3 regions of the Streptomyces sp. NBC_01077 genome follow, and region 1 is predicted to be linked to each of the others. Evidence: riboswitches for the same ligand, from Rfam matches in the RefSeq annotation. Region 1 holds a riboswitch; each other region holds the start of a gene.
What was found. A riboswitch is a leader RNA that binds a small molecule or an ion and turns the genes downstream of it on or off. The one in region 1 is predicted to bind thiamine pyrophosphate.

Region 1 (2,261 bases):
AGCGCGAAGAAGGCGACGGGCACGACCATCAGGCCGAGCCGCGCCGCGCTTCCCCTGCGGTCGGGGACTACTTCAGAACGAGCGACGACCACTGCTGGATCCACGGGTCACGCTTCTCGGCGATCTTCTCGGGCGCCATGGTCTCCGGCTTGTCGACGACCACACCGTGCTTCGTGAACAGCTCCGGCAGGGCCGCGTCCTTCGCCACCGGGTTGACGAACATCTGGAGCGGCATGTCCTCCTGGAACTTCTTCGAGATCAGGAAGTCGATCAGCGCCTTGCCGCCCTCGGGGTTCTTCGCCCCGTTCAGCAGACCCGCGAACTCCGTCTGCCGGAAGCAGGTGCCGGTGGACACGCCGGTGGGCGCCACCTTCGGCTGCGGCTCGCCGTACAGCACCTCGACCGGCGGGCTGGACGCGTACGACACGACGAGCGGCCGGTCGCCCTTGGCCTGCTTGCCGCCGGCCGAGCCGGAGAACTCCTGGTTGTAGGCGAGCTCCCAGCTGTCGACGGTCTTCACACCGTTCGCCTTGAGCTTCGACCAGTACGCCTGCCAGCCGTCGTCGCCGTACTTCGCAGCCGTACCGAGCAGGAAGCCGAGACCCGGGGAGGACCGCTCGGGGTTCTCCACGACGAGCAGGTCCTTGTACGCCGGCTTCGCCAGGTCGTCGAAGGTCACCGGCGGCGCCAGCTTCTTGTCGGCGAAGTACTTCTTGTCGTAGTTGACGCAGATGTCACCGGAGTCGATCGGCGTGACCCTGTGCTCCTTGTCGAGCCGGTACGCCTCCGGGACCCGGTCCAAGCCCTTCGCCTCGTACGGAACGAAGATCCCGTTGTCGAGCGCGCGGGACAGCAGCGTGTTGTCGACGCCGAAGAAGACATCGCCCTGCGGGGAGCCCTTGGTCAGGATCTCCTTGTTGACGGCCTCGCCCGCGTCCCCGCTCTTCAGCACCTTGACGGTGAAGCCGGTCTGCTTCGTGAACTCGGCCAGCACCGCCTTGGAGGCGTTGAACGAGTCGTGACTCACGAGGGTCACGGTCTTCGGCACGGGCCCGCCGGACTTGCCGGCGGCGTCCCGGACGTCCTCCGTGCCGCAGGCGGCAAGGGTGGTGACGCCGAGCGCCGCGACGAGCGCGGCGGCAGCGGCCTTCTTGATGGTCACTGAGATTCCTCCTGGGCATGACCAGGAAGAGACGCGGCCCTGCCCACGACCGGCGAACCGGACGCGGGCAGGGCGCAACAGCTTGAGTTAACGACCGAACTTCCTACCCAGAATGACCTGGGCAAGGTTCAGAGGGTCTGCGGTCCTACGGTGACCGCACTCTCAGCGCTGTGGCGCTCCCCTGTCGGAATATGGAGATGTGTTCGAGCTCAGGATACAAGGTCAGCGTTCGGCGGCGGCCAGCTGTCCACAGGCACCGTCGATCTCCTGACCCCGGGTGTCGCGCACGGTCACCGGCACACCGTGGCGGGCGATGGCCTCGACGAAGGCCTTCTCGTCCTCGGGGCGCGACGCCGTCCACTTCGAACCCGGCGTCGGGTTCAGCGGGATCAGGTTGACGTGCACCCGGCGCCCCTTGAGCAGCCGGCCGAGCAGGTCACCCCGCCACGCCTGGTCGTTGATGTCCCGGATCAGCGCGTACTCGATGGAGATCCGGCGCCCGGACTTCTCCGCGTACTCCCAGGCCGCGTCGAGGACCTCACGCACCTTCCAGCGCGTGTTCACCGGCACCAGGGTGTCCCGCAGCTCGTCGTCCGGGGCGTGCAGCGAGACCGCGAGCCGGCACTTGAAGCCCTCGTCGGCGAACCGCAGCATCGCGGGCACCAGCCCGACGGTGGAGACGGTGATCCCCCGCTGGGACAGCCCCAGACCGTCCGGCTCGGGGTCCGTCAGCCGGCGGATCGAGCCGACGACCCGCTTGTAGTTCGCGAGCGGCTCCCCCATGCCCATGAACACGATGTTGGAGAGCCGCGCCGGTCCCCCGGGCACCTCCCCGTCCCGCAGCGACCGCATGCCGTCCACGATCTGGTGCACGATCTCGGCGGTCGACAGGTTCCGGTCGAGCCCCGCCTGCCCCGTCGCGCAGAACGGGCAGTTCATCCCGCAGCCCGCCTGCGAGGAGATGCACATCGTCACCCGGTCCGGGTAACGCATGAGCACCGACTCGACCAGCGTGCCGTCGTGCAGCCGCCACAGGGTCTTACGGGTGGTGTCGTCGTCGCACGAGATGTGCCGCACCACGGACATCAGATCGGGCAGC
Region 2 (2,261 bases), 1.8 Mb from region 1:
GTCTGGGTGACCGTCACGTCGTCGAGCACGCCGAGGGAACCGATGATGATCCCGGCCAGCAGGAGGCCGGACATGTCGATGCTCGGGTACAGGCCGTGGATCAGGCCGGTGTTGTCGTCGGTGTTGCCGCTGAGCGACGCCCACTCGATGAAGAACGAACCGAGCAGTCCGATCAGCATGAGCGAGATCAGTGTGCCGAGCACCGCGACCGAGGTGCGGGCCGAGAGCCCGTGGCACATGTAGAGCGCGATCAGCATGATCGCGCTCGACCCGACCACCGCCACGATCAGCGGATTCGATCCCTCCAGGATCGCCGGCAGGATGAAGAGCGTCAGCACCAGGAAGCTCGCGGCGAGCGCGATCAGCGCCATCACGCCCCGCATGCGGCCGACGAGCACGACCACGAGGGCGAAGATCCCGGCGAGCACCGCCATCGGGACCTTCCGGTTCACGTCCGTCACCGAGAACTGCAGGTCGCGCGGGGCGTCGGGCGCGTACGCCACCACCACACCCTGCCCCTCGTGCAGTTGGCGCGGTGCGTCCGGCTGCACGATCTCGGTGAACGTGCGCCCCTTCTCCGGGCCGGTGGTGACCTCGATCGTCGCCTTCCCGCAGTCTCCCTGCTGGGCGTTGACCGCCTCGCGCCCCTCCGGGGTGGAGGTGTCCCCGGTCGGTGGGACCTGCCCGGCGTTCACGTCCTTGCAGTCGACCTGCTCGACCGATACGACCTTGCCCTGCTCGGTCTGCCGGTCGAAGCCGACTCCGGTGCGCTCGTGCGCCGGGGTGCCACCGGGCCACAGGACCACGAGCCCGACCGCGACGGCCGTGGCGAAGGGGATCAGGATCGCGGCGATGACCTTGCGCAGATGCCGGGACACCGGGGCGGCGGGCCCGTGGCTGTGGCTGTGGCCGTGCCCGTGGGAGCTGTGCTCCCGGCCGTTCTCGTGGGACGCGCCGTGCCCCTGACCGTGCCCGTGGGAAGGGCCGGGACCGTGGTCGTGGCCGTGCGGCTCGGGAGTCTGTTGGGGGGAAGTCACCGACCGATCATCGCAAGAACGGCGGGGGCCCACTGTTCAGCACGCCAGGGATGACGCTAGCGTGGTGGCACCTTTGCACACGCGGGAGCTCGGAGCACCGGGCTGAGAGGGCGCTGATCACCGTACGCGCGTACTGATGTACGTACGGGAGGAGGCTGCGCCGACCGCCGAACCTGTTACCGGGTAATGCCGGCGTAGGGAGATCGGTCTCATGACCATTCAGGATGCACGCACGCCTGCCTCCAAGCAGGACGACACCTCTGCCGACGGCGCCCGCACGCCGGGCTGGCACAAGGGGTACGTCCAGGGCTCGCGCCCCGACCTCCGGGTGCCGGTCCGTCAGGTGCACCTCACCAACGGCAAGGACGTCACGCTGTACGACACGTCCGGCCCGTACACCGACCCCACCGTCGACACCGACGTGCGGCGGGGCCTTCCGCCGCTGCGCGAGAACTGGATCATCGCGCGCGGCGACACCGAGGAGTACGCGGGCCGCCCGGCCCGCCCCGAGGACGACGGCATCAAGCACACCTCGCCGCGCGGCGGCGGGCTGAAGAACCTCGACGCCGTCTTCCCCGGCCGCCCGCGCGTGCCGCGCCGTGGCCGCGACGGCCAGGCCGTGACCCAGCTCGCGTACGCCCGCCGGGGGGAGATCACCCCGGAGATGGAGTACGTGGCGATCCGGGAGAACGTCTCCCCCGAGGTCGTACGGGAGGAGATCGCGGCGGGTCGCGCGGTGCTCCCGGCCAACGTCAACCACCCGGAGATCGAGCCGATGATCATCGGCAAGCGGTTCCTGGTGAAGGTCAACGCCAACATCGGCAACTCCGCCGTCACCTCCTCCATCGAGGAGGAGGTGGAGAAGATGACCTGGGCGACCAAGTGGGGCGCCGACACGGTCATGGACCTGTCCACCGGTCGCAACATCCACACCACCCGCGAGTGGGTCCTGCGCAACTCCCCCGTACCGATCGGCACCGTGCCGCTCTACCAGGCCCTGGAGAAGGTCGACGGCCGGGCCGAGGACCTGACCTGGGAGATCTACAAGGACACGGTCATCGAGCAGGCCGAGCAGGGCGTGGACTACATGACGGTGCACGCCGGCGTACTCCTGCCGTACGTGCCGCTCACCGCGCGCCGCAAGACCGGCATCGTCTCGCGCGGCGGCTCGATCATGGCCGCCTGGTGTCTCGCCCACCACAAGGAGAACTTCCTCTACACGAA
Region 3 (2,261 bases), 3.7 Mb from region 1:
GGACCCCGTTGCGGTAGTGGCCGGTGGCCAGGTGCAGGCCGGGCAGGGCGGTGGGGCCGAGCAGGGGTGCGTTGTCGGGGGACGCGGGGCGCAGTCCCGCCAGGGTCTCGGTGAGCGGCAGCTCGGTGAGCCCGGGGACGAGCTCGTGGGCGTCGCGCAGCAGCTCGTACACGCCGCCCGCCGTCACCGTGGTGTCCCAGCCCAGTTCCTCGCTGGTGGCGCCGATGACGAGTTCGCCGTTCTCGCGGGGCACCAGGTAGACGTGGCTGCCGCGGACGACGGCGCGGACGGTCCGGGAGAGGAAGGGGGCGTACGGGGCCGGTACCCGCAGGCGCAGTACCTGGCCCTTCACCGGACGCACCGGCGGCAGCACCTCGTCGGGCACGCCCGCGAGGCGCCCGCTGAGGCTGCCCGCGGCGAGGACGACCTGGTCGGCCGTCAGTTCCTCGCCTCCGGCGAGCACGACTCCGCGCGCCCGGTCCCGTACCACCGTCAGGCTCTGCGCGAGGGCGCGGTGGAAGACCACCCCGGCCCGTTCGCAGGCGACGAGGAGCGCGGTGGCGAGCCGGCGCGGGTCGACCTGGTGGTCGCCGTCCACCCGGAGCCCGCCGCGCACGCCCGGGGCCAGCATCGGTTCGAGGCGGCGGCATTCGCGGCCGCTGAGCCACTCCGAGGTGAGTCCGCAGCGGGTCTGCAGGGCGTGCAGTTCGCGCAGGTGGGCCCGGTCGTCGGCGTCGAGGGCGACGGCGAGGGTGCCGCAGGCGCGGTAGCCGACGTCGTGGCCGGTGGATTCCTCGAGCTCCGCGACGAACGCGGGATAGCGGGCGGCGGAGGCGAGGTTGAGCCCGAGCAGGGTCTCCTCGCCGTAGTGGAGTTCGGTGACGGCGGCGAGCATCCCGGCCGCGACCCGTGCGGCGCCGCCGCCGGGGGCCGGGTCGATCACTGCGGTGCGCAGGCCGCGCCGCGCGGCCCGCCAGGCCGTGACCAGTCCGATGATGCCGCCCCCGACGACGAGGACATCGGATCCACGGACATCGGATCCACGGACATCGGACGGACGGCCGTCGGGTGCATCGATTTCGGACACTTCGACTTCGGACACGTGGACATCGGAAGAACGCATGGGCGTCCAGCCCCTCCCTTCGCCGGCATGACCCGGATCAGGTTCGTACGGTCGGAGGCCGTCCCAGCCTCCCTCTCAGCCCGGTGCGTCCGGGCTCCCGCGAGTGCTTTACGCCCGACACACTAGCTTCCGCCTCCGGGGGGCCACAGACCCCTCCCTTCCTGACGGTCCGTCAGATGCGTAAGGTGGTCGGGTGAGCGAGCAGAAGCAGGCACAGCAGCACGTCGTGATCGTCGGCGCCGGCATGGCGGGCGTACAGACCGCCGTCGCCCTGCGCGGACAGGGCTTCACCGGCCCGGTGACCCTCATCGGGGCCGAGCCCCACCAGCCCTACGACCGGCCCCCGCTCTCCAAGGCCATCCTCCTCGGCAAGGCCGAGGACTCCGCCTTCGACGTCGACTTCGAGGAGCTCGGCGTCGAGCTCCGCCTCGGCCTGGACGTCACCGGGCTGCGCGCCGCCGACCACGAGATCGACACCGAGGCCGGGCCCGTCGCGTACGACACCCTGGTCGTCGCGACCGGCGCCCAGCCGGTCACCCTGCCCGGCACCGAAGGCGTCCCCGGGATCCATCTGCTGCGGACCCTCGACGACGCGGTACGCCTCGGGCCCGTCCTGGAGCGCCGCCACAGCGTCGTGGTCGTCGGCGCCGGATGGATCGGCGCCGAATTCGCCACCGCCGCGCGCGAGGCCGGCTGCGCGGTCACCGTCGTCGAGGCCGCCGACCGTCCCCTCGCCGGAGCCCTGCCCGCCGAAGTCACCGCCCCCATGGCCGAGTGGTACGGGGAGAACGGCGCCGAACTCCTCACCCACGCGCGCGTCCGCACCGTCGAGCCCGGCGCACCGGGCAGGGTCGTCCTCGCCGACGGCCGCGAGCTGCCCGCCGACGCCGTCGTCGTCGGCATCGGCGCCCTCCCCGCCACCGGCTGGCTCGCCGGCTCGGGCATCGCCCTCGACCCGAGCGGCGCAGTCACCGCCGACGAGCGGCTGCGCACCAACCTGCCCGATGTGTACGCGGTCGGGGACTGCGCCTCCTTCCCGTCCGCCCGCTACGGCCGGCGCCTCCTCGTCCACCACTGGGACAACGCGCTCCAGGGCCCCCGCACGGTCGCCGCGACGATCACCGGGGCCGACTCGGGG

Region 2: linked by a shared signal. The riboswitch ahead of thiC (phosphomethylpyrimidine synthase ThiC) and the one ahead of OG462_RS31030 (thiamine ABC transporter substrate binding subunit) in region 1 are both predicted to bind thiamine pyrophosphate.
Region 3: linked by a shared signal. The riboswitch ahead of thiO (glycine oxidase ThiO) and the one ahead of OG462_RS31030 (thiamine ABC transporter substrate binding subunit) in region 1 are both predicted to bind thiamine pyrophosphate.

Annotation. Positions count from the first base shown of each region.
Region 1 covers NZ_CP108669.1:6,820,519-6,822,779, reverse strand. Annotated here, with positions in the region: gene OG462_RS31035 (ABC transporter permease) at 1-29, opposite strand, end outside; gene OG462_RS31030 (thiamine ABC transporter substrate binding subunit) at 68-1,162, opposite strand; TPP riboswitch at 1,245-1,355, opposite strand; gene rlmN (23S rRNA (adenine(2503)-C(2))-methyltransferase RlmN) at 1,385-2,261, opposite strand, start outside.
Region 2 covers NZ_CP108669.1:5,039,625-5,041,885, forward strand. Annotated here, with positions in the region: gene OG462_RS22675 (YibE/F family protein) at 1-1,037, opposite strand, end outside; TPP riboswitch at 1,109-1,255, shown strand; gene thiC (phosphomethylpyrimidine synthase ThiC) at 1,249-2,261, shown strand, end outside.
Region 3 covers NZ_CP108669.1:3,070,993-3,073,253, reverse strand. Annotated here, with positions in the region: gene thiO (glycine oxidase ThiO) at 1-1,123, opposite strand, end outside; TPP riboswitch at 1,121-1,234, opposite strand; gene OG462_RS13685 (NAD(P)/FAD-dependent oxidoreductase) at 1,317-2,261, shown strand, end outside.